Regions from separate parts of the Ensifer sp. EB106-05-01-XG146 genome, predicted to be linked through region 2. Evidence: predicted binding sites of a transcription regulator. Region 2 holds the regulator's gene; the other holds the start of a gene.
The links. Region 2 encodes LexA, which represses DNA repair genes until DNA is damaged. Its sites were predicted from a motif close to TGTTCNNNNTGTGTTCNG; they were not measured.

Region 1: the regulator LexA is predicted to act here: its motif matches at 2,520-2,537, upstream of AC3WVQ_RS05135 (DNA polymerase IV).

What each region holds. Positions count from the first base shown of each region.
Region 1 covers NZ_JBYTDX010000001.1:1,062,882-1,077,322, reverse strand. The annotation lists gene AC3WVQ_RS05155 (PleD family two-component system response regulator) at 1-914, opposite strand, end outside; gene AC3WVQ_RS05150 (response regulator) at 932-1,303, opposite strand; gene AC3WVQ_RS05145 (DUF3572 domain-containing protein) at 1,460-1,729, shown strand; gene AC3WVQ_RS05140 (hypothetical protein) at 1,732-2,373, shown strand; gene AC3WVQ_RS05135 (DNA polymerase IV) at 2,541-3,833, shown strand; gene AC3WVQ_RS05130 (L,D-transpeptidase family protein) at 3,973-5,202, shown strand; gene dnaE (DNA polymerase III subunit alpha) at 5,312-8,809, opposite strand; gene AC3WVQ_RS05120 (hypothetical protein) at 9,227-9,793, shown strand; gene AC3WVQ_RS05115 (DUF5680 domain-containing protein) at 9,877-10,344, shown strand; gene AC3WVQ_RS05110 (lipoprotein-releasing ABC transporter permease subunit) at 10,512-11,822, opposite strand; gene AC3WVQ_RS05105 (ABC transporter ATP-binding protein) at 11,991-12,677, opposite strand; gene AC3WVQ_RS05100 (lipoprotein-releasing ABC transporter permease subunit) at 12,694-14,004, opposite strand; gene proS (proline--tRNA ligase) at 14,024-14,441, opposite strand, start outside.
Region 2 covers NZ_JBYTDX010000001.1:1,498,843-1,513,283, forward strand. The annotation lists gene AC3WVQ_RS07420 (thermonuclease family protein) at 1-383, shown strand, start outside; tRNA gene AC3WVQ_RS07425 (tRNA-Cys) at 536-609, shown strand; gene AC3WVQ_RS07430 (hypothetical protein) at 807-1,148, shown strand; gene lexA (transcriptional repressor LexA) at 1,237-1,959, opposite strand; gene AC3WVQ_RS07440 (hypothetical protein) at 2,195-2,491, opposite strand; gene AC3WVQ_RS07445 (hypothetical protein) at 2,830-3,447, shown strand; gene AC3WVQ_RS07450 (hypothetical protein) at 3,574-4,167, shown strand; tRNA gene AC3WVQ_RS07455 (tRNA-Ala) at 4,321-4,396, opposite strand; gene adhP (alcohol dehydrogenase AdhP) at 4,774-5,799, shown strand; gene AC3WVQ_RS07465 (ethanolamine ammonia-lyase) at 5,961-8,309, shown strand; gene AC3WVQ_RS07470 (GNAT family N-acetyltransferase) at 8,447-8,875, opposite strand; gene AC3WVQ_RS07475 (vitamin B12-dependent ribonucleotide reductase) at 9,006-12,803, opposite strand; gene AC3WVQ_RS07480 (DUF72 domain-containing protein) at 13,589-14,392, opposite strand; gene AC3WVQ_RS07485 (GNAT family N-acetyltransferase) at 14,435-14,441, opposite strand, start outside.

The DNA of each region.
Region 1 (14,441 bases), 440 kb from region 2:
TCCAAATAGCGCCGGTTATGCAGCCCGGTGAGGCCGTCGGTGACGGCAAGCTCGATGGTTTGCTGCACGCTCGACCGCAGCCTGTCATTGCAGTGCTTGCGCCGGATCTGGGTCATCGACCGGGCAATCAGTTCATTGGGATCGACCGGCCGCATCAGATAGTCCGTCACGCCCAGATCGAGCGCGCGGACGACCAACTCGTCGCTGCCCTGCTCGGCGATCAGCAGGATAGGGATGAAACGGGTGCGCTCCAGCGAGCGCAACTGCGAGCAGAGCCGCAACGGATCGTAGTCGTCGAAATTCGCATTGACGATGACGAGGTCGAAATTGTTCTCCGCCGCCTCGAACAATGCCGCCTGCGGATCGGAGATGACCGAGACCTCGGCAATCGGCTTGAGGGCGCGCGGCAGCCGCTCCTGCGACGAGCCGCGGCCATCGACGAGCAGGACGTTGCCGGGCTCGTCAGGCCGGTCCGCCCGGCCAACATCTTCAAGCCCGATCGTCTGCGCCGTCTGGGCCCGCAGGCGCAGCTCATCGCTGACGTTCTTCAGCCGCACCAAGCTCTTCACCCGCGACATCAGCTGCAGATCGTTGACGGGCTTCGTCAGGAAATCGTCGGCGCCGGCCTTCAGGCCACGCACGCGGTCCGAAGGCTGGTCGAGCGCGGTGACCATGACAACCGGGATATGTGCCGTCTTCGGGTTCGCCTTCAGCCGCTCGCAGACTTCGAAACCATCGAGACCGGGCATCATGATATCGAGCAGCACCAGGTCGATGGGCGTCTTTTCGCAGAGCGCCAGGGCGGCATAACCGTCACTGGCCGTCAGCACGTCGAAGTACTCGGCAAGCAACCGGGCTTCGAGCAGCTTCACATTGGCCGGAACGTCATCGACAACAAGAATACGCGCAGTCATATCAATTTTCCCGCCGCTCAGGCATCGCCCAGGTAGGTTTTGATCGTCTCAATGAACTTCGGTACGGAGATCGGCTTGGAGACATAGGCTTCGCACCCGCCTTGGCGGATCCGCTCCTCGTCGCCCTTCATCGCAAAGGCGGTCACGGCGATGACCGGGATGACGTGCAGCTCATCGTCTTCCTTCAACCACTTCGTCACTTCCAGACCGGAAACCTCCGGCAGCTGAATGTCCATGAGAATGAGATCGGGCCGATGCTTGCGCGCGAGCTCGAGCGCCTCCATGCCGTTGCGAGTCTGGATCGTCGCATAGCCGGAGGCCTCAATCAGGTCGCGGAAGAGCTTCATGTTCAGCTCGTTGTCCTCAACAATCATCACCTGTTTGGGCATGTCGATCCCTTGCTGTCCATCGTCACCTTGCAAGTCTCCTCAGGACAATTAACGTGCGGAGCCGACGACTCGACCCATTTCCTCAACGTCAGAGATAGGCCTATTTGGTTGAAAAATAGGTAACTCCGCACGTAAAAACCATACGGGGACAAACCATTGAAGAGCGCCGACGAAATCGCCATCGACATTCTCTCCTGGCTTGCCGGCGAGCCTGAGCTTCTGTCCCGCTTTCTGGCGCTGACCGGCACGGACCCGACGGCGTTGCGCAACGCGATTGCCGAACCCGGCTTCATGGGCGGGCTCGTCGCCTTTCTGATGGACCATGAGCCGACCCTGATGGCATTCTGCACCGCGACCGGTACGGCGCCTGAAGACGTCGTGCGCGCCCATACGGTACTTTCCGGCCACGCAGGCTTCGAGGATTGAGGGTGGCAAACGCGCCGACAGTTCACAGCATCACGCTTGGAAACCGTCCGCTGATCGTCAGCGACATCGACGATGTCGTGCTTGAATTCATCAATCCGTTCAAAGCGTTCCTTGGGAGCTGCGGCCATGTCCTCCTGCCCCGATCGTTTCGCCTGACCGGCAACATCATCACCCACGCGGACGAGCAGCCGGTGACGGAGCCAGAGGTCAAGATCCTGCTCGACACCTTCTACGGCTCGCAGGATCGTTGGCAAACGCCCGCCGCCAAGGTCGTCGAGACCCTGGCCGCATTGTCGGAGGAAGCCGATATCGTCTTTCTGACTGCGATGCCGCCGCAGCACGCTGCGGTTCGTCGCGCTCTTCTTGACCGGCTCGGCCTGCCCTATCCGCTGCTTGCGTCCGAAGAGCCGAAGGGGCCGATCGTCCAAAAACTTCACGGCAGCCGTAACGTCCCCCTCGTCTTCATCGACGACATGCTTCGCAACCTGCGATCGGTGAAGGATCACGCGCCGACCTGCCTGCCGATAAACCTCATGGCCGACTCGGAGTTCAAGGCGCTCGCGCCGAAGCTCGACGCCGACATCCGCGCCGTCGCAGACTGGCCGGAGGCAGCCGCAGCCATTCGCGCGCACTTCCGCGGCTAGCCCGGATCGGCTGCCCGTCGGCGCAAATTCAGCCGCGCCGGCGCTGCGCAAGACGCGCCCGGTGATCCTTTTCAACGGCGACAATTGCATTGTGATTTCCAATCGCGCCTCCTTGAGACTCGCTAGAGTAGTGCTTAAGGTCGCAATGTTCAATATTTGTTCCCGATATGCTCGACAGCGCTGCTCACTCTCCAGGCTTCTGCCGCGACTGCCTCAAGGAACAGGCGGCGTCGGTGCGGCGCTGCCTCGCCTGCGGCAGCCCGCGCATTCTGCGGCATGCGGAGCTCTATGACCTGACGCTGGCGCACATCGACTGCGACGCCTTCTATGCCTCGATCGAGAAGCGCGACAACCCGGAGCTTGCGGACAAGCCGGTGATCATCGGCGGCGGCAAGCGCGGCGTGGTCTCCACCGCCTGCTACGTCGCCCGCATTCACGGCGTGCGCTCGGCCATGCCGATGTTCAAGGCGCTGGAAGCCTGCCCCCAGGCCATCGTCATCAAGCCCAATATGGAGAAATACGCCCGCGTCGGCCGCGAGGTGCGCACGCTGATGCAGGAACTGACCCCGCTGGTGCAGCCGCTGTCGATCGACGAAGCCTTCCTCGAACTCAGCGGCACGGAGCGGCTGCATCACGATCCGCCGGCACGCACGCTCGCGCGGCTCGCCCGCCGGATCGAGCAGGAAATCGGCATCACCGTCTCGGTCGGCCTCTCCTACTGCAAGTTTCTCGCCAAGGTGGCGTCCGACCTGCAAAAACCGCGCGGCTTTTCCGTCATCGGCCAAGCCGAGGCGCTGGAGTTCCTGCGCGAGAAGCCGGTGACCCTGATCTGGGGCGTCGGCAAGGCCTTTGCCGCCACGCTGGAGCGTGACGGCGTGCGCACGATCGGGCAACTGCAGACCATGGAGGAAGGCGACCTGATGCGGCGCTATGGCACCATGGGGCAGCGGCTCTTTCGCCTATCGCGCGGGCTCGACGAAAGAGCGGTCGAAATCGACGGCGAAGCCAAGAGCGTTTCCGCAGAGACGACGTTCAACGACGATATCGCGCGCTATGACGACCTGGTCACGCATCTGCGGCGCCTCAGCGAGCAAGTGGCCCACCGGCTGCGAAAGTCGGAACTCGCCGGCCAGACGGTCGTTCTCAAGCTCAAAACCGCCGACTTCAAGATCCGCACCCGCAACCGGCGCCTGGATAGCCCTACCCGCCTTGCCGACCGCATTTTCCGCATCGGCCTGCAACTTCTCGAAAAAGAGGCGGACGGAACGAAGTATCGGCTGATCGGCATCGGCGTCAGCGATCTCTCCGCCCCGGATCTCGCCGATCCGCCCGATCTCGTCGATCCCGCGGCCACCAGGCGCGCTGCGGCCGAGGACGCGATCAACAAGCTGCGCGACAAATTCGGCAAGGCGAGCGTCGAAACCGGCTACACTTTCGGCACCAGAAAACGCGATCCGTGAGACCGCAAGCGTGCTTGCCCGAGCAGGCACGCTTCGCAAAGCGATCACGCAACCTTGACCGACAGCCCACACAGCAGGATGAATTCCTTAAAGATTGAAGGCTAGGCTTGTTCGCCAAGTCACGTGTTGGGTTGAGTGTATGGTATCGCGTTTCGCTCTCACCGCCAGCGTCGTCGCACTGCTTTTGTCGCCGGCTACCGGCTTTGCAGGCAGTCGCGGGCCGCTGCAGATCATCGTCTCGAAAGATCAGCAATCGCTCGTCGTCTATGACGGCGACGCTGTCATTGCGACATCACCGGTCTCGACCGGCAAGGCGGGCCACACGACGCCATCGGGCATCTTTTCTATCCTGGAAAAGCGGCGTCATCACAAGTCGAACATCTATTCGAACGCTCCGATGCCGTTCATGCAGCGGCTCACCTGGTCGGGCATTGCTCTGCATGGCTCCAACCATGTGCCGGACTATCCGGCGTCCCATGGCTGCGTGCGGTTGCCGAGTGAATTTGCTGCCTCGCTCTACAAGTTGACCGAGCGCGGCGTGCACGTGCTGATCTCCGACCGGCAGATAACGCCCTTGGAGGTCAAGAGCGCCCTACTCTTCCGCCCGGCCCCGATCGATCTCCAGCCGCCGCTTTCCGACGTGCCGCTCAGACCGGCGATCAGCCAGGCCGGCGATGCGCCGGTGGAAGTGGCGATGCGGGAGCCGCCCGGCGGCGCCAATTCGGCGCGATCCACCGAGGAGCCGATCCGTATCCTGATCACCCGAAGCGATACCCGCGACACCATGCGCGAGGTTCAGACGTCCCTGGATTTCCTCGGCTACGCGCCGGGCGCGATCGACGGCCATGCAGGGCCGGCGACGATTGCGGCCCTGCGTGCCTTCCAGGCAAGCGAAGGCATTGACAGCGACGGCAAGCTGACACCGGACCTGACCGACAGGCTCCTTCGCAAGGCCGGACGTACGCCGCCGCAAAACGGCAAGATCCTCGTGCGACAAGGGTTCAAGCCGCTCTTTGAAGCCGGGCTTACGATCGACAAGCCGGAAGAGGCGCTCGGAACGCATTTCCTCCAGTTCCGGCACAATGAAGAAGAAGGTGCCGAAGGCAAATGGTTCGGCGTCTCGCTCGAGAATCACCTGCCCGCCTCGACGAAGAAGCGGCTCGGCATCTCCACGGAGGCCGAGCCCTTCGCCTATAACGGCATCCAGCGCACGCTGGCGCGCGTGACGATCTCCGACGATGTGCGCAAGCGCGTGGAAACGTTGCTCGCCGAGGGCTCATCGCTCTCGATTGCCGATGTGGAAAGCGGGTTGGAGACCGGTCAGGGCACCGACTTCATCACCATTACTCGGACACGTCCCGGCGACTGATCTGCGAGACCGGCAGACAAGCACCCGGCGAGCGTCCCGCCGCGGGTCGATAGGTTCCAAGCCGGCTCAATCGCCGCTCCACTGCAATTCAGTGGAGCCCCGCCTCGGATTACACCAGTTCGACGTCGATGACGCCCGGCGCCGAGCGCAATGCTGCAGCGATCTCCGGCGAAATCCGGAACTTCTCGTTCAGTTCAACCTCGATCTCGCGCTGGCCATTGTCCTTAATGACGACGAAGGAGACGAGCCCGTCGCCCTTCATGTTGAGGTGCGAGGCGATCGACTTCAGCGGCCCGGAATCGCGCACATAGACGCGCAGCGCCTTCTGCAGTTGCAGCGATTCTTCTTCGAGCGACCGCAGCGTCTGGATGCGCAGGCCGATGCCTTCCGGCCGCTCTTCCGCCGCCACGGTCATGACCAGCGACTTGCCGGGCTCTAGCAGGTCTCGATACTGGTGCAGCATCTCGGAGAACAGTACCGCCTCGAACTGGCCGGAGGAATCCGAGAAGGCGATGATTCCCATCTTGTTGCCGGTGCGCGTCTTGCGCTCCTGCTTCGAGGTTACGGTTCCGGCGAGCCTTCCGGCCGTCGCCCCCTTCTTCACAGCGCCGGCGAAATCGCCGAAGGTCTGCACGCGCATCTTGGCGAGCAGCGCATTGTAGGTGTCGAGCGGATGGGCAGACAGATAGAAGCCCAGAACCTGGAACTCGCGGTGCAGCTTTTCCGAGGCAAGCCACGGCGTGTAGGTCGGAAGCGCAATGCGCTCCGGCCCGGTGGCCGCCCCTGCGCCGAACATGTCGCTCTGCCCGCTCGTCTTGTTTTCCTGAGCCCGCTGGGCAAACCCGAGAATACGATCGAGCCCGCCGACCAGCTCCGCCCGGTCGTAGCCGAAGCAATCGAAGGCGCCGGCGGCAATCAGGCTTTCAAAAACGCGACGGTTGAGCAGCTTGGGGTCGATCCGGAGGCAGAAGTCTTCGAGGCTTGCGAAGGCCTTGTCGCCTCGAACCTCGACGATGTGCTCGACCGCTGACTCGCCCACGCCCTTGATCGCTGCAAGCGAGTAATAGATGCGGCTTTCGCCCGTCTGGAAGTGCCGGAACGAGGTCTGTACCGACGGGGCGATCACCTCGATGCCCAGACGCTTGGCATCCTGGCGGAAGTCGTTGACCTTTTCGGTGTTGGACATGTCGAGCGTCATCGACGCCGCCAGGAACTCCACCGGATAGTGCGCCTTCATGTAGGCGGTCTGATAGGACACGATCGCATAGGCCGCCGCGTGCGACTTGTTGAAGCCGTAGTTGGCGAACTTGGCGAGCAGGTCGAAAATGAGGTCGGCCTGCGGCTTCGACACCTCGTTCTTGACGGCGCCGTCGACGAAACGGGCGCGCTGCTTGTCCATCTCCTCCTTGATCTTCTTACCCATGGCGCGGCGCAGAAGATCGGCCTCGCCGAGCGAGTAGCCAGAGAGCACCTGGGCGATCTGCATCACCTGCTCCTGGTAAACGATAACGCCCTGCGTTTCCTTGAGCAGGTGGTCGATCTTCGGATGGATCGACTCGACCTCTTCCTCGCCATGCTTACGGGCGTTATAGACCGGGATGTTCTCCATCGGGCCTGGGCGATAGAGCGCCACGAGTGCGATGATGTCCTCGATGCAGTCGGGCCGCATGCCGATCAGCGCCTTGCGCATACCGGCACTTTCCACCTGGAACACGCCGACCGTTTCGCCGCGCGACAGCATCTCGTAGGTCTTCAGATCATCGAGTGGGATGCTCGCGAGATCGACCTCGATGCCGCGCTGCTTGACGAAATCGACCGCGACCTTCAACACCGTCAGCGTCTTCAGGCCGAGGAAGTCGAACTTGACGAGACCGGCCTGCTCGACCCACTTCATGTTGAACTGGGTGACCGGCATGTCGGAGCGCGGATCGCGATACATCGGCACCAGCTGCGACAACGGCCGGTCGCCGATCACGATACCGGCGGCGTGGGTCGAGGCGTGGCGGTAAAGGCCTTCGATCTTCTGGGCGATATCGAGAAGGCGGGCGACCACCGGCTCCTTCTCGGCCTCTTCCTGCAGGCGCGGCTCCTCCTCGATCGCCTTGGAAAGCGGCGTCGGGTTGGCGGGGTTGTTGGGCACCAGCTTGCAGATCTTGTCGACCTGACCATAGGGCATTTCGAGCACGCGACCGACGTCGCGCAAGGCGGCACGGGCCTGCAGCGAACCGAAGGTGATGATCTGCGCCACCTGTTCGCGACCGTACTTGCGCTGCACGTAGCGGATCACCTCTTCGCGCCGGTCCTGGCAGAAGTCGATGTCGAAGTCGGGCATCGAGACGCGCTCGGGATTGAGGAAGCGTTCGAACAGCAGCGAGAAGCGCATCGGATCGACGTCGGTGATCGTCAGCGCATAGGCGACAAGCGAGCCGGCGCCCGAGCCGCGGCCCGGCCCGACGGGGATGTCGTGCTGCTTGGCCCATTTGATGAAGTCGGCAACGATCAGGAAGTAGCCGGGGAACTTCATGCGCTCGATGACGCTCAATTCGAAGGCCAGGCGCTCGCGGTATTCCTCTTGGGTGTAGCCGGGCGCCATACCGAGTCTCGCGAGACGGTCTTCGAGGCCCTCCTCCGCCTGGCGACGCAGTTCGTCCGACTCGGCGCGCTCGGCCTCCTCCGGATCCGCCGTCGCGCCGGTAAAGCGCGGCAGGATCGGCCCACGGGTCTTCAGCATGAAGGAGCAGCGCCGGGCGATCTCGAGCGTGTTTTCCAGTGCCTCGGGCAGATCGACAAACAGCGCCGCCATTTCTTTGCGGCTCTTCAGATAGTGGTCCGGTGTCAGGCGGAACCGGCTGTCGTCCGACACCATGGCGTTGTGCGCTACCGCCATCAGGGCGTCATGCGCCTCATAGTCGGAGGGCGACGGGAAGAAGGCTTCGTTGGTGGCGACAAGCGGAATGTCGAACTTGTAGGCAAGCTCGATCATCCGGCTCTCGTGCCGCCGGTCGTGGCCACCGTGGCGCTGCAGCTCGATATAGAGCCGATCGCCAAAGAGATCATGCAAGGCTTCGAGACGCGCTTCGGCGAGCGCCGTGGAGCCCGCCTTCATGGCGATATCCACCGGGCCACCGGACGCGCCGGTCAGCGCAATCAAGCCCTCGGTGCCGCATTCGGCAAGCCAGGAGCGCGTAATGCGCGTCGCCTGGCTGCCCTCGCCGCTCAGATAGGCACGGCTGACGAGATCGACGAGGCGCGTATAGCCGTCATCGGTGGCGGCGATGAGCACGATCGATGGCAGCTTGGCGAGCTGATGCCCATGGCCGCGCCGATCCCCCTCGGTCTCGTCCTCCATGTCGATCGACAGCTGGCAGCCGGTGATCGGCTGCAGCCCGTCACCGGCTGCCTTCTGCGAGAATTCGAGGGCTGCGAAGAGATTGTTGGTGTCGGCGATCCCGATCGCCGGCTGGTTATCGGCGACCGCCTTGCCGATGACCTTCTTCAGCGGCAGAGCGCCTTCGAGCAAGGAGAAGGCAGAGTGGACGCGCAGATGCACGAACTGCGGATCCGTGCCGAGCGCCTCACTCGATGCTGCCTTGCTGTCGTCTGCCATTGTCGCACCCTGATTCCTGTCCAGTCGGAAGGATATCCCGTTTATCGCCCGTCATGTCCAGATTCCCCTGACATGTCGTCCCCCTTATTCAACGGGGATGAGACGCTTTGCGGAGGTGCTTGAGAGAAGATGTTGACGCCCGCCTTCAGAGGCCGAGCGCAATGAAAGAGATGCTTGCGATGAACAGGCTCATCGACGCGAAGGCGGCGAGGTCACGAACAAAATCAGTCATAACATGGCTCCTTTTCCGTTATGTTTTTACTTTGTTCCATTTTTGTTCACGCGTCAAGCAGTGCACAGGCATTCTGTTCACGATGGTTAACATCGCGCCCGAATGCAGGTTAACTGACGACGAGCCGCTTGAGGAAAGCGCGGCGCCCGCATATCAAGAGGAACGACCACGCGGAGCGCTCCGACATGCTTGCACGCCTGATTCTCCCCTTGCTGATCCTGCTTCCGACCGTCTCCGCAGCAGAGACGATAGACCCCGCCCGCATCGTCTCGGCGGCGACCGGCGACTGGAACAAGGACGGGAGCCCGGATCTCGCGCTCATCGTACGACCCGCCGAAGGCAGCGACGAGGACAACGGCATCTATCTCTACCTCACCGGCGACAACGGCGCGCTGGCATTAAAGTCGGCCATTCCGAACAAGGTCTGGGGTCAGTTCGAACTCGTCGGCCAAGCGCCGTCGATCGAGGCGCTGCCGAGCGGCTCGTTGCTCATCACCAGTCAGAACGATGCCATCGGGCGCGACCGCTGGGAACAGAAGCTGACGGTCGCCTATCGCAACTTCGACTTCGTCGTGGCGGGCTACACCTACTCGTCCTACGATACGCTCGATCCGGACAACACCGCGCAATGCGACCTCAACGTGCTGACGGGCAAGGGCAAATCGAACGACAAGCCAATCACCGCGAAAGGCGAGCTCATCCTTCTCAAGGACTGGAGCGACGATCGCGGGCAGAAGGCGTGCGGCCTGTAATAACCGGGCGATTGTTCTCTATTTGTTCTTTACAACTTCAGCGGATCGCGACATCCTCCGGCGCGAACGTATGAGGAACAATCATGGCCGCGCTCGAAGCACTCAGAGAATTCATCGTTGAAGCCAAATCAAAAACCTATGTCGGCGGCGGCGGGCAGCGACCGTCGTCACGCCCGGGTTCTCACGACATCGGCTACGAGCGGGATAGCTGGAGCTACCTCGACAGCTATTTCGGCGGGACCGATTTCGCAGGCCAGGAGACCGTGTGGCAGAATGACGAGCCGCACTGGGCGATGAACTACTTCGGGCGGATCATCCGTCCTGACCTCATAAACGGTGAAAAGGCAGGCGTCGTCATCAGGGCGGCGCTTCAGGCGATGTACCGCGACAAGCGGCATTTCCTCGGCGGCACGGAGTTCCGGCACGCCCATGGCTACTACATCGACAACAGCCGCGGCGACACCGCACATTTTTCCGGGCATGAGGTCATCTTCGTCGACGGCGAGGAAGCGTACGAGCTCGACTATCGCGGCGGTCTGATCAGGCGTTGAGGGCAAGGCCCGCAGCAAGTGACGCAGGAGAGCGCAGCGGTTCGCGAATCTAAAGGATCGCGGCGCGCTTTGGACGCCAAACGCCGCGGATGGCCGGCGAAGGTGGTAATCGCTGTGCCAGACGCACGCATTCATTCAAGAAACGACGTTGCAAGTCACAGCGTGGGTCAATCGTAACGCAAGGCTTGCACCGGATCGAGGCGCGAGGCACGCCAGGCCGGAAAGATCGTGGCGAGGAAGGAAAGGGTCAGCGCCATGACGACGACGAGTGCGGTCTCGTCGGCGTTCATATCGGCCGGGAGCTGGTTGAGGAAATAAAGCTCAGGGCTGAATATCGTCGTTCCCGAGATCCAGGAAAAGAACTGCCGGATGGATTCGATGTTGAGGCAGACGACGACGCCGAGCGCCACGCCCGCGACCGTTCCGGCGACGCCGATTGCAGCCCCCGTCATGAAGAAGATGCGCATCACCGAGCCCGAGGTCGCGCCCATGGTCCGCAGGATCGCGATGTCGCTGCCCTTGTCCTTCACCAACATGATCAGGCCGGAGATGATGTTGAGTGCCGCGACCAGCACGATTAGCGACAGGATCATGAACATCACGTTGCTCTGGACCTCGAGCGTCGAGAAGAAGGTCTTGTTGCGGTCGCGCCAGTCGGTGATGAAGATTTGCCGTCCGGCCGCATCCTCGATCGGCTGGCGCAACTCCTCAACGACATCAGGATGCTCGACGAAGATCTCGATCGACTGGACCAGTCCCTCGGCGTTAAAGAACAGCTGCGCCTCTTCAAGCGGCATGAAGATGATCGTCGCGTCATACTCCGACATCCCGATCTCGTAGATTGCCGAGACGGTATAGGCTTTCACACGCGGGTTCATGCCGAGCGGCGTCACGTCGCCGTTGGGCGAGGTCAGCGTGATGGTACCGCCGACCGTTATGCCAAGCTGTTCGGCCATGCGCGAGCCGATCGCCACGCCAGAGCCGGAGGCAAAGCCGACGAGATCACCGGACTGGATGTGGCCGGAAACCGACTTCATCTTGCTCAAGTCGTCGGCGCGGATGCCGCGCACCAGCGCGCCGGTCGAACTGTCACCGACCCCTTGCGCCAGAACCTGGCCTTCGACCATCGGGATCGCCATGGTGACGCCTTTGACGCCCGAGAATTTAGTCGCCAGTTCCGGATAGTTGTTGAGCGGACCGTCGATCGGCTGGACGATCATGTGGCCGTTGATGCCGAGAATGCGGGAGATGAGCTCGGTGCGAAAGCCGTTCATCACCGCCATGACGATGATCAGCGTCGCCACGCCGAGCATGATGCCGATGAAGGAGAAGCCGGCGATGACAGAGATGAAGGCTTCCTTGCGTCTGGAGCGAAGGTAGCGCCACGCCACCATACGCTCGAAGGCGGAAAAGGGTCGGCTGGAGGACTTTTCAGGCCGCTCTGCGGCCTGCACCCGATCTTCGGTCACGGCGGTCATCCTGCCTTCCCTCGCCTCATCACTTCGTTGCGACCAGCTTGTCGATCACCGCTTCGACGATCATCGAGGGCAGTCTAGATTCACGTCGAGAAACTTGTACGTGCGCCAGCGAAAGGCAGGCTGACGTGGCGGCGTCCGAGTGGTCGTCGCGTCCGCCCTCCGGCACACTCACTTCATCTCGACGACCTTGCCGTCTTCGATCGTCACCCGCCGATCCATCAGTCCGGCGAGCTCGTGATTGTGCGTCGCGATCAATGCCGCGAGGCCCGACTGCCGTGCCAGCGCTTCCAGCGCCTCGAAGACATAACCGGCGGTCTCCGGATCGAGATTGCCTGTCGGTTCGTCGGCAAGGAGAACGAGCGGCGCGTTGGCAACGGCGCGCGCAATCGCAACGCGCTGCTGCTCGCCGCCGGAAAGTTCCGCCGGGCGGTGATCGGCGCGGTGGCCGATGCGCATATAGTCGAGCAACGCCCCAGCCCGCTCCGCGGCTTCCGCCTTGGGCAGACCGGCGATCAACTGCGGCATCATGATGTTTTCGAGCGCCGAGAACTCAGGCAACAGGTGGTGGAACTGGTAGACGAATCCGATCTCGTTGCGACGGATCGCCGTGCGCCGATCGTCATTGAGCCCGCCGCAGGACACCCCGTTGACCAGCACCTCGCCGCTATCGGGGCGTTCCAGCAGACCCGCCACATGCAGCAGCGTCGATTTTCCGGTCCCTGACGGCGCGACCAGCGCCACAGTCTCGCCGCTTCTCAGCGTGAAGTCCGCACCCTTGAGGATGGAAAGGAACGTCTCGCCTTCCCCATAGTGTCGTTCGACGCCGGAAAGCTGCAGTGCCACGCGCGCATTCATTGAGGTGATGTCCTTGTCATTCGTAACGCAGGGCCTGCACCGGATCGAGGCGCGAGGCGCGCCAGGCCGGAAAGATCGTGGCGAGGAAGGAAAGGGTCAGCGCCATGACGATGACGAGTGCAGTCTCGTCTGCGTTCATGTCGGCCGGAAGCTGGCTGAGGAAATAAAGCTCTGGGCTAAACAGCGTCGTTCCGGAGATCCAGGAGAAGAACTGTCGGATGGATTCGATGTTGAGGCAGACGACGACGCCGAGCGCCACGCCCGCGACCGTTCCGGCGACGCCGATGGCAGCCCCGGTCATGAAGAAGATGCGCATGACAGAGCCCGAGGTCGCGCCCATGGTCCTTAAGATCGCGATGTCGCTGCCCTTGTCCTTCACCAGCATGATCAGGCCGGAGATGATGTTGAGCGCCGCGACCAGCACGATCAGCGTCAGGATCATGAACATCACGTTGCGCTCCACCTGGAGCGCGGAGAAGAAGGTCTTGTTGCGGTCGCGCCAGTCGGTGATGAAGATCTGCCGTCCGGCCGCGTCCTCGATCGGCTGGCGCAACTCCTCGACGACATCTGGATGTTCGACGAAGATCTCGATCGACTGAACCAGTCCCTCGGCGTTGAAGAACAGCTGTGCCTCTTCAAGCGGCATGAAGATGATTGTTGAATCATATTCCGACATGCCGATCTCGTAGATCGCCGAGACGGTATAGGCCTTCACACGCGGGTTCATGCCGAGCGGCGTCACGTCGCCGTTGGGCGAGGTCAGCGTGATGGTACCGCCGACCGTTATGCCAAGCTGTTCGGCCATGCGCGAGCCGATCGCCACGCCAGAGCCGGAGGCAAAGCCGACGAGATCACCGGACTGGATGTGGCCGGAAACCGACTTCATCTTGCTCAAGTCGTCGGCGCGGATGCCGCGCACCAGCGCGCCGGTCGAGCTGTCACCGACCCCTTGCGCCAGAACCTGGCCTTCGACCATCGGGATCGCCATGGTGACGCCTTTGACGCCCGAGAATTTAGTCGCCAGTTCCGGATAGTTGTTAAGCGGACCGTCGATCGGCTGGACGATCATGTGGCCGTTGATGCCGAGAATGCGGGAGATGAGCTCGGTGCGAAAGCCGTTCATCACCGCCATGACGATGATCAGCGTCGCCACGCCGAGCATGATGCCGATGAAGGAGAAGCCGGCGATGACAGAGATGAAGGCTTCCTTGCGTCTGGAGCGCAGGTAGCGCCACGCCACCATACGCTCGAAGGCGGAAAAGGGTCGGCTGGAGGACTTTTCAGGCCGCTCTGCGGCCTGCACCTGATTTTCAGTCACGGCGGTCATCCTGCCTTCCCTCGCCTCGTCACTTCGTTGCGATCAGCTTGTTGATCGCCGCTTCGACGGTCATCGTCTCGCGCTCGCCGGTCTTGCGGTCCTTGACCTCGACTTCGCCATTGGCGATCGAACGCGGTCCGACGATGATCTGGACCGGAACGCCGATCAGATCAGCCGTCGCGAACTTCGCACCAGCGCGGTCGTCCCTGTCGTCGAGCAGCGCCTCGAATCCAGCCTTGCCGAGTTCAGAATAGAGCGTCTCGCAGGCGCCGTCGCAAGCGGCATCGCCCGCTTTCATGTTGATGATGACGCCATCGAACGGCGCGATCGACTTCGGCCAGATGATGCCGTTGTCGTCATGCGAGGCTTCGATGATCGCCGGCACCAGACGGGTCGGGCCGATGCCATAGGAGCCCATGTGCACTGCATGCTCCTTGCCGTCGGGG
Region 2 (14,441 bases):
TGCGGCCGAATGAAGAGGTGAAGACGGCATCCATCCGTACCGATCAGTTCTATTTTTGCGGCATTCGCAACGACAACTGCGTGATCGATGGCGCGACCTTCGTCTTCCATGGCGAGACGATCCGCGTCGCCGATGTCGATGCACCGCGAATCCGCCAGGCAAGCTGCGACAAGGAGCGTTCGCGCGGCTTCTACGCCAAGCAGCGCCTGCGCGAATTGCTGAATGCAGGCGACTTCAGGCTGATCTCGGCGGGAGGGCGATCAGATGCCAAGGCCGGCGAGAAACTGCGCCTGGTCACCCGCGGTGACCAATCTCTTGGACGTGTACTCGTTTCCGAGGGGCTCGTGCGGCCGTGGGAAGGGCGCCCGACGCCCTGGTGCTGAGATCAGCTGGGAGACGATCGGCGGACATCGTCGATCGTTCTGTGGAAAGTATCCGTCCTGCAATTCGACGGCGCGTTTTTCAGAAAATGCCTCTTGCGGTTTTTCTGCAATCATTCTAAATCCGCGCCAACGCTTGGTTATCCGAGCTGTGAGGCCTCGTGGCGGAGTGGTGACGCAGAGGACTGCAAATCCTTGTACCCCGGTTCAATTCCGGGCGAGGCCTCCAAAAATCTCACCTCGTTAAATTTGGTTTGGCGTTCTGCCTTAGGGCAGCGCGGTAAAATTCGCGACACGTCCGCGCAAGCCACGTCTCCTATGCCTCCGTCGGATCTTATCGCTTCGGTGAATTCGGTAGAGGGGGAACGATGACTCCGCTGAGATCAACCGCATCGGTAGCGTCCGTCAACATTAAGAACGGAGGCAATGGCATCAATGAAAAAGAGACTGATCCTGACGGCGTTGGCGTGTTTTGCGGCGACCGCTATGGAGGCGCGCGCGGACGACCTGGTTTTCCAGCTGAAGAACAACACCGGCGCGGTACTGACGAATTTCTATACGTCGCCGGTCGGCGTCAATGAATGGGAAGACGATGTTTTCGGTCGGCAGGTCCTGAACCCCGGCGAGAGCATGGAGATCACCATTGCCGACGGGCGGGACGTCTGCAAATACGACATGCGATTCGAATTCGAGGAAGGCTCGGCCCTCGATACGACCGAGGACACGCAGGATCTCTGCGAACTCGGCGAATACACGATCCACGAATAAGCGATCTGGATTTCAGGTCGCCTTAAATGGAAAGAGCCTCGCCACTTTCAGTGGCGAGGCTCTTTTGATTCGGCGTTCTGCCTGGAATTCAATGGTAGCGGCGGATCAGCCCGACGAGCTTGCCCTGGATTTTCACGCGATCCGGTCCGAAAATGCGCGTCTCGTAGGCGGGGTTGGCCGCTTCGAGCGCAATCGACGCGCCCTTGCGACGGAAGCGCTTCAGCGTCGCTTCCTCGTCGTCCACGAGCGCCACGATGATGTCGCCGGGATTGGCCGAGTTGCCGTTGCGGATGATCACCGTGTCGCCATCGAAGATGCCGGCCTCGATCATCGAATCGCCCTTTACTTCGAGGGCGTAATGCTCGCCGCTGCCGATCATGTCGAGCGGAACGGTAATGTCATGGGTGTTGTTCTGGATCGCCGAGATCGGCACGCCGGCAGCGATGCGGCCCATCACCGGGACGGAAACAGACGTGCTTTCGGCGACCGGCGCCGGCTTCGGCGTGGCAGGAGCGGCGGCCGGCGGCTTTCCGAGGCTGCCCTCGATCACGCTCGGCGAGAAGCCTCTGCGCGGCTGTTGCTGGCCGGCGGCGTAGGCTTCCGGAAGCTTGATGACTTCGAGCGCGCGCGCCCGGTTCGGCAACCGGCGAATGAACCCGCGCTCTTCGAGCGCCGTGATCAAACGGTGAATGCCGGACTTCGACGCCAGGTCGAGCGCATCCTTCATTTCATCGAAAGACGGCGGTACGCCCGACTCCTTCATGCGTTCGTGGATGAACAGAAGCAATTCCTGTTGCTTGCGGGTCAGCATGGCACGTCGCTCCAGAGGCGTGAAACAAATCAAGAACAGACACTATCTGTTCCATATGTGTTCCGCAAGTGCCTAAAATTCCGTGAATTCAGGCAATTGGCTGCTTCTGTGGGGGCGATTGGTCACTTTTGCGGGAGCGGGGCGGTTTTCGGCGACGGTTGCGTCCCAAAACAGCGCCGGGCAGGCCGGTCGCGCGCGTGATTCGAACGAATCGCGGCTCTCTTCGCGGAGAGACTTAAGTCGCTTGCGAGGCCGAGCAGGCGTCTTCGAACTCCTTCACCGTTTCGGCGCTGTTGTCTTCCGGAAGCACTGCGTCGGCCGCATCGGTCGCAACGGGCGTATCGCCGTCATAAACGAAGGACTGGATGTAGAACGCGAGCGCGCCCTTCCAAACATTGCGTCCATCGATCTGATGGCACGGCACGGCCCGTTCGAAATCGGTCTGGAGTTCATCCACCGTCGCGGCACTGAGCTTGACGTCAGGCATATTGGGCGATGCGACTATCGAAGCGAGAAGCAGGGCGGCAAGCACGGTGATCGTCCACTTGATGAAGGGGTGGGACTACGGGTTGGTAAACGATGTGAACCGCGCTTTCGTTCCGAAGTCCAGCAAGCATGGCGATCACTCTGCCATGTTCAACAGCTCTTTGCCCGCAGGCTGTGGCTGATTTGCGCCAGCCGCTCCATCTCAACCTCGTCTCGGCCGTTCTTCATGGACCGGCGCGGAGAATGCATCGGAGCTGCCAGCTTTCGCATCGGGCCTGGGGCGCGCAAAAATCCCTGCGGGGAAGGGCCTTCACCGTCTCGACAGGCCTCTAAAAAAAGATAACTTTGCGTGGAAAGTGGGGTGGTTGCATGCATAGATTGTCGTTGGTGGTGCTCGGCCTGTTGCTCACGGCTGGAGCGGCGTCTGCCGAAGAAGGGCGTTCGAATATCTGGAAACGGATCAACGCCTGGACGGTGGGATCCGATCCTTCCCTGGGAGGCTCGTGTTACGCGGCGACGAGCTATGACGCCGGCGCTATCCTTCGTATCGGCTTTTATCCGCGGGGATCGACGAACCTGGCGTTTCTTTCGATCGGCAATGCCGAATGGAAATCCATCGAGCCGCAGCGGGAATACGATGTTGCCTTGCAGCTCGACCGTGGTCGTCAGTGGCCGGCCGTTGCGTTCGGTGTTGATCTGACCGGCGCCAAGGCCCTTGTCGTCAACTTTTCCAACACCGACTTCTTTACCGAGTTCGTTCGCAAGAACACCTTGGCGCTGGCCTTCGAGGGGCGCGTCGTCGCGAGCCTCAGCCTGCGTGATTCGATGAAGGCGGTAAGCGAGATGTTCAAGTGCCAGGAGGCGGTGAGCGCCTTGATCCCGAATGGCGATCAGGGAGCGGCGAACGATCCCTTTGCGGGCGCCGGTGGCAATGCGCCGAACAACGATCCCTTTGCCGGCGGCGGCCAGACCAAGTCATCGAAAGATCCTTTCGCCATGTGATGGGCAGTCCGCTTGCCGCGGAGAGGTGAATATTCCTAAAATATTGCCTGGGATCGGCTAGGCACCCTCGACAGCGATGCGGGGACCTATCAAAATGCGGGCAAACGGGGGTTTTGCATGCGTAGATTGCTGGTCGGATTGGTAAGCTGTCTGATCGCCGCGGGATCGGCCGCGGCTGAGGAGTCCGAAATCATCAAGTGGAAGGATGTCGACGGCTGGACCGTTGCTTCCGACACCTCGATGGAGGGCTCCTGCTTCATCTCGTCGGTATTCGACGGCGGGGTCACCTTGCGCCTTGGGTTCTATCCCAAGGGCTCCGAGTCGCCGCTCTATATGAGCTTCGCCAGCGACGACTGGAGGTCGCTCGAGGTCGGCAAAGAGTACGACCTGACCTTCCACTTCGACAAGACCGATCCCTGGAGCGCTTCGGCGACCGCTGCCGGTGATGCGAGCGGAAAGTTTCTGTTCGTGAACGTCACCGACGCCGAGTTCCTGACGGGCTTCGTGCGCAAGCGGGCCTTGGCCATCGCGTTTGAAGATCGCGTCATCGCGAATCTCAGCCTGCGCGGCACCGGCCCGGCGGCCGACGAGCTGATGAAATGCCAGCGGGCGGTCGACGAGATTATCGCCGACGAGGGCCGCAAGTCCAAGGAGAAGAAAGCCGACCCGTTCAGTGCACCGAGCGAGAAGCGATCGGCGCGGGATCCGTTCAGCCTCTGAAAACAGGTGGCCACGGGATCGGGCAGCGTTTCGCGAAGGCCGGACGGTGGCTTAGCATGGTGGTGTCCCCAGAGAGACTCGAACTGGCGATCTGCTGATGACAAATCAGCCGCTGTTCCGATACCTCGGCAACCGGGCACCTACTGATCGTTTTGGTGGAGCCGAAGGGAGTCGAACCCTCGACCTCCGCAGTGCGATTGCGGCGCTCTCCCAACTGAGCTACGGCCCCGTAGCATTCAGTCAACACGACCGGCGCCGATCCTGTCAATACGCGCGCCAGCGCGCCCGCTCGAACGCCGTTGCACGATATGCGTTGTTCGATCCGGCCGGGCGCCGAAGGCGGTCGGTCTCTGAACCGCTTCTGCACTCCACCCATTGTCGAACTCTGCCGGCGGGTTTACGCTGCAACCTGACGATGGCGCTACGTGAACCGCGTTGAAGTGTTGGCGGTATACGCCAAGCAGGAAATGACGTCCGGGCACTGGCTGTGAGCGCCATGATGCTCGAGCCAATTACACGATTTTCGTATGTGAGATAGGCCCCTGCCGGCCCACTGTTCCCATAAGAAACCTCTCCGTGGCCCGGCGATTGGAGGAGGATTGGCAAATGGCTCAGGCGATGAAGGCAGCCGTCGTTCGGCAATTCGGCGCGCCCCTGACGATCGAGGAAGTGGCAGTGCCCACGCCGCAGCCGGGACAGATCCTGGTGAAATACGAAGCAACGGGCGTTTGCCATACCGATCTCCATGCTGCAAATGGCGACTCGCCGGTGAAGCCCAGCCCACCGTTCATTCCCGGGCACGAGGGGGTCGGCTATGTCTCGGCGGTCGGCGCCGGTGTCAAAAGAGTGAAAGAGGGCGACAGGGTCGGCGTTCCCTGGCTTCACAGCGCCTGCGGCTACTGTCCGCATTGCCGCACCGGTTGGGAGACGCTGTGTGCGGCCCAGTCGAACACGGGATACTCGGTCAACGGGACGTTCGCCGAATATGGCCTGGCGGATCCTGATTTCGTCGGCAGCCTGCCCAATGGGCTGGAGTTCGGTCCTGCCGCGCCGGTTCTGTGTGCCGGGGTCACCGTTTACAAGGGGTTGAAGGAAACGGAAGTCCGTCCCGGTGAATGGGTTGCCATCTCCGGCATCGGGGGGCTTGGCCACATGGCCGTGCAGTACGCAAAGGCGATGGGCATGCATGTCGTCGCGGCGGACATCTTCGACGACAAGCTGGCACTTGCAAAGCAATTGGGCGCCGACCTGACAGTCAACGGCAAGGCCAAGGATGCGGTCGAGCAGGTGATCAAGGCCACCGGCGGCGTGCATGGAGCGCTTGTGACTGCAGTCTCGCCCGCTGCGATGGAACAGGCGTTCGGTTTCCTGCGTTCGCGCGGCACCATGGCGCTCGTCGGCCTGCCCCCAGGTATGATCTCGGTGCCGGTCTTTGAGACTGTTCTTAAGCGCATCACCGTGCGTGGATCGATCGTCGGCACCCGCCAGGACCTGGAAGAGTCGCTCCAGTTCGCCGCTGAAGGCAAAGTCGCGCCGCATTTCTCGTGGGATAGCCTCGAGAATATCAACGAGATCTTCCGCCGCATGGAAGCCGGGAAGATCGACGGTCGCATCGTGATGAGCCTGCAGTAGTCGACTTTGACAGGCCCGGCTGGTCGAGGCTCGCCGGGTCCGTGTCGATGCCTAAGGGACACGTGTCGAGCATTTACTCTTATGCGCCTTCCTTAGATCGCCGGTCACCAGAGGGCCGTCGGGCGAGATGCCGATAGACCTTTTGCAGAAAGGAAATGGCAATGAGCAAAGGCATGTTCTCAGACCAGCATGCACTGTCCAGGCGCGATCTCCTGCTAGTGGCGGGAACTGCGGCGGCCACGCTAACAGCCTACAGTCATGCTGCCCGTGCTGCGCCAGGCCCAAGCAACCTCGTGATCGACGACGTGAAGCAGGATGAGGACGTCTTTGCCTATATCAGCAGGATCAAGGGCGGCTTTGACGAGACGACCTATCGGCAGGTTCTGGGATGCGCGAATGCGTTCAAGGAAGGAGACCAGACGATCGCCGTGGCTGCGGAAAATGATACGTCCCGAACGAACGCCCGAGCCCTCCTGGCAAGAACGAAGATCGCAGACCTCGATCAGCACCCGCTGTTTGAGGACGATCTGCAACGACTGATTTGGCAGACCACCGACAGGGCTCAACAAGAAAAGCTGAAAGATTGGACGATGGGCCAGCTGAAGGAATTTCTTCTGACCAAATCGGAAGATGAGATCAAAGGCGTCATGCATGGCCTGACCAGCGATACCATCGGCTGCGTGCCGAAGCTGATGAGCAATGAAGAGTTGATCGCCGTCAGCCAGAAGATTTTCAATGTCATGCCCGGCACCAAGTTGGGCGCCAAGGGATACATGGGCGCACGTATCCAGCCGAATTCGCCGACCGACCACCCCGACGACATCATGTGGCAGGTCTTCGATGCGTTTTCCTATGCGACCGGCGACATCGTCATCGGCACCAACCCGGTGGACAGCACCGTCGACAGCGTCGTCACGGTGGAGCGGGCGCTCAAGGACATCGTGGATACGTTCAAGCTGGTCGACGTCATTCCGTGGTGCGTGCTCGCTCACATCGACGTCCAAGGTGAGGTAAGCGAAGACTTCCCCGGCACAGTTTCCACCGTGTTCCAGAGCCTTGCCGGTACGGATGATTGCAACAAGATCTTCGACATCACCAATGAGAAGATCCTGAAATATGCGCGCGCCAAGGCAGGGGAGCGGTACGGCCTTTACTTCGAAACCGGACAGGGCTCGGAATTCACCAACGGCGCGGCAAACGGCGTCGACATGATGGTGCTTGAGTCCCGGAAGTACGGGTTCAGCCGGGCTGTCGGCATGGAGCTTGCGAAAGTGCAGCCGAAAGGCGCATGGCTGCATGTCAACGATGTTGCCGGCTTCATTGGGCCGGAGGTCTTCAAGAGCCGAGAACAACTCGTTCGGTGCTGCCTCGAGGACATGGTCATGGGCAAGCTCCATGGGCTGACCATCGGTCTCGATATATGCACGACCCTGCACATGACCGTCAGCCTGGACGATCTGGATTGGTGCCAGGATCAGATCATGCCGGCCAATCCGGCCTATCTGATTGCTCTGCCGACCAAGAACGACCCGATGTTGAGCTATCTCACGACCGCATTTCAGGACCACGTACGCGTGAGGGATAAGTTCGGCTTCAAGGTCAACGATGCGATGTGGGATTTCTACAAACGCCTTGGAATTATCGGCAAGGACAACAGCTACACGTCAAAATACGGCGATCCTCTTTGGGTCTATTATCAGTACCGCCTCGCCAAGGGGGACAAGCGCTCCAAGGACTCCGTTTACGCCGAGGGCAGGCGGATGATGACGGAGGTCGAGGCAAGAGGCGTCGACCTGGCCACGGGCCACGGTGAGAAGATATGGGATCTCAACCCGACGCTCGCGACGAAAGTGAGGGGTCTTTATGACGACGCCAAACTCTCTCTTTGGGCCGAGCTTACGCCGGAGTTCATAGCGGCAGTGCCCAGCGTCGTTCCGGTTCGCACCCTGTCCAAGGACCGGAACGACTACATCGCGCATCCGACGACCGGTGAAACGCTGAGCCCGGACTCAATCAGGGCGATTGACGCGATCAGGACGTCCTGGAAAGGCGATATGCCCAAGGGCCAGATTGTCATCTCAGATGGTCTGAACGCCAAGGCCATCATGGATGACGGCCATCTTTCGCCCTACCTGGAGGAGATGCGCAGGCTGCTCGGCGATGCCGGCGTGTCGGTGAGCGACAAGAATATCCTGGTCACCAGCGGCAGAGTGCGGGCCGGCTACCGGATTGGCGAGATGCTGTTTGCCGACGCCGATCCCAACACGTTTCGCGGAATTCTCCACATCATCGGCGAGCGGCCCGGAACCATGCACCACGCCTACTCGGTCTACATCACGGTTGCGAAGGGCAAGCGTTGGGCTGAGAAGGATATCGATCACGATATGACGAAGCTGGTCAGCAACGTCGCCGATACCGCACTCGCACCCAGGGAGGCGGCGAAGGAAACCCTGACCATTATCCGGGAGATCATCGGCAAGGACGTAAACGGCAGCCGGCGATTCGGGTGACCACAAACGCGCTACAGGGCAACAAGGGCGTCCGTCCGGAATAGGCGTCGGGCCGTGTATACCGTTGGGGCAGCCGCATACTCTCGCTTTCGGGCCCCCAAAGCGCGGTTGCTTCTTCGGATCGTGGCTTTCCGGCGTCAGAATCGCTTCTTTAGAAAGTAGCGCGCAATCGCCCCATCACCACCTTCAAGCTCGCCGAAAACTTCGAAGCCGAGTTTTTCATAAAAGGGCCTGGCCTGGAATTCGAAGGTGTCGAGCCAAAGGCCGACATAGCCGCGCTGGCGCGCGATCTTCTCCGCTTCTTCGACAAGGCGCCGGCCAAGGCCCTGGCCGCGGTACTCATCAGGGACGGCGAGGTAACGGATAAAGGCCCAGCCATAGCCATCCGTCGCATAGAGCCCGCCCGTCGCGACTTTCGTCTCCGGATCGCGAAGCACGATTGCAAAACCGGGCAGATCGACCATGCCGCTATGGGCATCGTTATAGGCATCCAGCGGCGCAACGATGCCGCTGAGGTCATTCTGACTGGGGTCTTCGAGAAGGATGTCTATGATCGGGGTGAGCATGATGGGAACTTGGTCGAATGGTGGTTCGGTCTATAAATTCTCGTTTTGTTCTCTAGAGAAATCCAACCCGAGGAAAACCTCGGGTTGGCAATGATGGTGGTCGTCGTCGTCATCAACGACGACGGGCCGCTTAGCTGCAGCCGCTCGTCGCGCCGCAGGTGTCGCACTTCTCGCAGGTACCGTTGCGCACCATCGTGAAGTTTTGGCATTCGGTGCACATGTTGCCGGTGTAGCCCTGCATGATCGAGCGGGCGCGGCGCTCAGCTTCCACCTTCTTGGCGTCCGACTTGGCCGATGCCGCTTCGGCGGCCGCCTTGTCGGAGAAGAGGGCGGTTACTTCCTGCTCGACTTCGTCGGCGATCTCTTCTGCCAGTTCCGCAGCGCGCTCTTCATAGTCGCGCTTGAAGGCGACGATTTCGGACGTTGCGATCGCCGTCGTCGTCTCGATCTTGCGCACCGTGTTTCCGGCGATCGCCGTCACGGTTGCGCCAGAGGAGGCGCGGGCAGGGGCTGCCGTCGACGAGCCCTTCGGCTCGCTGGAGGCCCGGTCACCGGTGCCACCGACGATCGTCGGCTTGTAGCCGCGGGTCCAGCCGGTCGAGATCAGGTTGGTCTTGCCTTCCTGAATGCCCTTGCCGAGCGCGGTATTGCCGAAGTCTGACGTGTCGACATGGGCGAGGTCGTGACGGCCGAGATAGGAAACCGCCAGTTCGCGGAAGACGTAGTCGAGGATCGACGTCGCGTTCTTGATCGCGTCGTTGCCCTGGACCATGCCGGCCGGCTCGAACTTGGTGAAGGTGAAGGCCTCCACATATTCTTCGAGCGGCACGCCGTACTGCAGGCCGAGCGAGATGGCGATGGCAAAGTTGTTCATCATCGCACGGAAGGCGGCCCCTTCCTTGTGCATGTCGATGAAGATCTCGCCGAGGCGGCCGTCACCGAATTCGCCGGTGCGCAGATACACCTTGTGACCACCGACGACGGCCTTCTGGGTGTAGCCCTGGCGGCGGTTCGGCAGCTTTTCGCGGGCGCGGATCACCTTCTCGATGACGCGCTCGACGATCTTCTCGGTGATGGTGACGGCCTGGGCGGCGGCGGGCGCCTGGATCAGATCCTCCAGCGCATCCTCGTCCTTGTCGTCCTCGATCAGCGAGGCGTTCAGCGGCTGCGACAGCTTGGAGCCGTCACGGTAGAGCGCGTTTGCCTTCAGCGCCAGCTTCCACGAAAGCATGTAGGCGTTCTTGCAGTCCTCGACGGTCGCCTCGTTCGGCATGTTGATCGTCTTGGAGATCGCGCCCGAGATGAACGGCTGGGCGGCCGCCATCATGCGGATGTGGCTTTCGACCGAGAGATAACGCTTGCCGATCTTGCCGCAGGGGTTGGCGCAATCGAAGACGGGCAGGTGCTCGTTCTTCAGGAACGGTGCACCTTCGAGTGTCATCGCGCCGCAGACGTGAATGTTCGCCGCTTCGATGTCCTTCTTGGAGAAGCCCATGTGGTCGAGCAGGTTGAAGTCCATCGCAGCGAGCTGTTCGTCGGAGACCTTCAGCGTGCCCTTGAGGAAGTCGGCGCCGAGCGTCCACTGGTTGAAGACGAACTTGATGTCGAAAGCGGACTTCAGGGCGGCGTTGACGGCTTCCACCTTCTCGTCGGTGAAGCCCTTGGCCTTCAGTGTCGACGGGTTGATCGCCGGAGCCTGGTTCAGGTTGCCGTGACCGACTGCGTAAGCTTCGATTTCGGCGATCTGGCTTTCGCTGTAGCCGAGAGAGCGCAGCGCTTCCGGAACGGCGCGGTTGATGATCTTGAAGTAGCCGCCGCCGGCGAGCTTCTTGAACTTGACCAGCGCGAAGTCAGGTTCGATGCCGGTCGTGTCGCAGTCCATGACGAGGCCGATCGTGCCGGTCGGCGCGATAACCGTTGCCTGGGCGTTGCGATAGCCGTGCTTTTCGCCGAGTTCCAGTGCCTTGTCCCAGGCGCTCATGGCGTGGATGACGAGGTCCTGGTCCGGATTGTCGGCATGGATGAGCGCGACCGGGTTGACCGAAAGCGCTTCGTAACCGGTCGTCTCGCCATAGGCGGCGCGGCGATGGTTGCGGATGACGCGCAGCATGTTGTCGCGGTTTGGCGCAAAGCCCGGGAACGGACCGAGCTTTTCGGCCATCTCGGCCGAGGTGGCATAGGAGACACCGGTCATGATCGCCGTCAGCGCACCGGCGATGGCGCGGCCTTCGGTCGAGTCATAGGGAATGCCCGAGGACATCAAGAGGCCGCCGATGTTGGCGTAGCCAAGGCCGAGCGTGCGGTATTCGTAGGAAAGCTCGGCAATCTCGCGGGACGGGAACTGCGCCATCATGACCGAGACTTCGAGAACGATCGTCCACAGGCGGACGGCGTGCTCGTAGTCTGCGATGTTGATGCGCTTGGTCGCCGCATCCTTGAACATCATCAGGTTCAGGGAGGCGAGGTTGCAGGCGGTGTCGTCGAGGAACATGTACTCCGAGCACGGGTTCGATGCGCGGATCGGGCCGGCAGCGGGGCTCGTGTGCCAGTCGTTCATCGTCGTGTTGAAGTGCAGGCCCGGATCGGCCGACGCCCAGGCGGCGTAGGAGATCGATTCCCAGAGGTCGCGTGCCTTCAGCGTCTTCATGACGCGGCCGTCCTTGCGGGCGGTCAGGTGCCAGTCGCCATCGGCTTCGACGGCGCGCAGGAAGTCGTCCTTGATCGAGACCGAGTTGTTGGAGTTCTGTCCCGAAACCGTGAGGTAGGCTTCCGAATCCCAGTCGGTGTCGTAGGTCTTGAACTCAAGGTCCTTGTAGCCTTGCTTCGCGAACTGGATAACGCGCTGGACGTAGTTTTCCGGAACCAGCGCCTGCTTGGCGGCGCGGATTTCGCGCTTCAGCGCCGGGTTCTGCTTCGGGTCATAGCAGGCGTCGTCGGTGCCTTCGCAGTTGACGCAGGCCTTCATGATCGCCTTCAGATGCTTGGCGACGACCTTGGAACCGGTGACGAGGGCGGCAACCTTCTGCTCTTCCTTGACCTTCCAGTTGATGTATTCCTCGATATCCGGATGGTCGATGTCGACGACGACCATCTTCGCAGCGCGGCGGGTGGTGCCGCCCGACTTGATGGCACCGGCAGCACGGTCGCCGATCTTCAGGAACGACATCAGGCCGGAGGACTTGCCGCCGCCCGAGAGCTTTTCGCCTTCGCTGCGCAGATAAGAGAAGTTGGAGCCGGTACCAGAACCGTACTTGAACAGGCGCGCTTCACGCACCCACAGATCCATGATGCCGCCTTCGTTGACGAGATCGTCACCGACCGACTGGATGAAGCAGGCATGCGGCTGCGGATGCTCATAGGCCGACTTGGACTTGGTCAGCTTGCCGGTAAACGGGTCGACATAGAAGTGGCCTTGGCCGGGGCCGTCGATGCCGTAGGCCCAGTGCAGGCCGGTGTTGAACCATTGCGGCGAGTTCGGCGCGACGCGCTGGGTGGCGAGCATGTAGGCAAGTTCGTCCTGGAAGGCCGAAGCGTCTTCCTCGGTGTCGAAGTAGCCGCCCTTCCAGCCCCAATAGGCCCAGGTGCCGGCCAGGCGATCGAAGACCTGACGGGCATCGGTTTCGGAACCGTACTGCTCATCCTTCGGCAGCGCCTTCAGCGCATCCGTGTCGGGAACCGCGCGCCAGAGGAAGGAGGGGACATCGTTCTCCTCGACGCGCTTCATCTTGGCGGGAACGCCGGCCTTGCGGAAATACTTCTGGGCGAGAATGTCGGCGGCAACCTGGCTGAACTGAGCCGGCACGTCGATATCGGCAAGGCGGAAAACGATCGAACCATCGGGGTTCTTGATTTCACTCGTAGCCTTGCGGAATTCGATCTCCGCATAGGCGGATTGCCCGGCTTTTGTGAAACGACGTTCGATCTTCATTGTCCCTGGTCCTTCGTGTTGCCTAGCGCCCGCCACAGGCGCAATTGTCCCCGCCCGGCCGCGAGGGCATCCCGCAGCCAGTCTCAGCTTCCGTCCTTGGAGAGAAACCCATAATTGGGTGACCCTGTATCTTGTGAGATAGGCTGTCTGCAAATACTAAATATAGTATCAACAACTTCTTGATGCCAGCCAAATATTGCCCCGGTGGACCCGAAAAATCGCACAGAAATCCTCAGGGCGACCCCATGGTGAAATCCATGACTGCCGCCTTTCAGAACCGCCGATTTGGGGAGAGGAACCGGGACTTGAACAATCCGGTCCGCCGCCGTTGCAACGTGAAATCCATTAACCGTGAATCGTCCGGAGGCGTCAAGGGGTGGTTTGTGACGGAAGTTTGAGCCCTAGATGTTGTGTGGACCGGCTGTGGAAAACGGGGACATCGGTCAACGCCATGAAAATCAGGCACTTCCGGAGGTTGCCTGTGAGACTGACGCAACGGTCGGCACGCAATCGAAATTTTGACGGGTAAAAACCCGCATAAAAAGTGTCCCTTACAGCAGGCTCGGTTGCATCGGTGAAAGCGATATGGGTGGGGCAGTGATTCGTTTTTTGGCGGGCCCGTAAGCACCGGCATTTGGTTCGCAGCCGACGTCGGCGCGGCCTCAGCACGCCTGAACATCAACGCCTTGCGACAGGCCCGAAACTCCAAGCGTGGTGGGGCTCTCGGGCGCGGATGCGCCCTAGGCGGGCCAGACGCGTCTGCGCGCGGTCTGGCCCTGCTGATCTCAATCGACGCGCTTTTGCAGCTCGCGTGCGCCGTTCGGCGCATTCACCTTGCCCTCGGTGATGAAGTAGGCAAACACGTCACGCGGCTCCTTCTTGGCCGTGCGATCAGGCGCACTTTTTTCAAGCCCACTCGGCTCGTCGCCCGCCGCAAACGCCTTGGCACGCTCGGCCCAGAGGTCGAGCTTGTCGGCAGCATAGCAAGTCTTGATGTCGTCGCTGCCCTTTTGCAGGCGCAGATAGACAAAATCGGCAGTGACATCGGCGATCATCGGATAGTCCGCATGCTCGGCGAGCACCACGGCGACGCCGTATTTCTCCAACAGGGAGACAAAATCCGGAGACTGAAAGGTCGGGTTGCGGACCTCGACCACATGGCGCAGCGGCAAGCCGTCCTGCTTATCCGGCAGAAGCTTCAAAAAGCCTTCGAAATCGTCGGGCTCGAACTTCTTCGTCGGCGCAAACTGCCAGAGGATGGGGCCGAGATGAGGCCCAAGCTCGGTCAGTCCCTGCGTCAGGAATCGCTCCATGGATTCACCGGCTTCCGAGAGAACCTTGCGGTTGGTGACGAAGCGGCTCGCCTTCAGGGAGAAGATGAAATCATCAGGCACTTCCGACGCCCACTTGGCGAAGGTCTCCGGCTTCTGCGACGAATAGTAGGTGCCGTTCACCTCGATTGCCCGCAACTGCTTGCCGGCATATTCGAGCTGCCGCTTCTTTGCCAGCGTGTCGGGATAGAAGGTGCCTTCCCAGGGCTCGAAGGTCCAGCCGCCGATACCAACGCGGATCTTTCCGGATTTTGCCATGCCATCCTCCTCAACAACGGCCATCGCTTGACCGCGTGCTTTTCAGTCT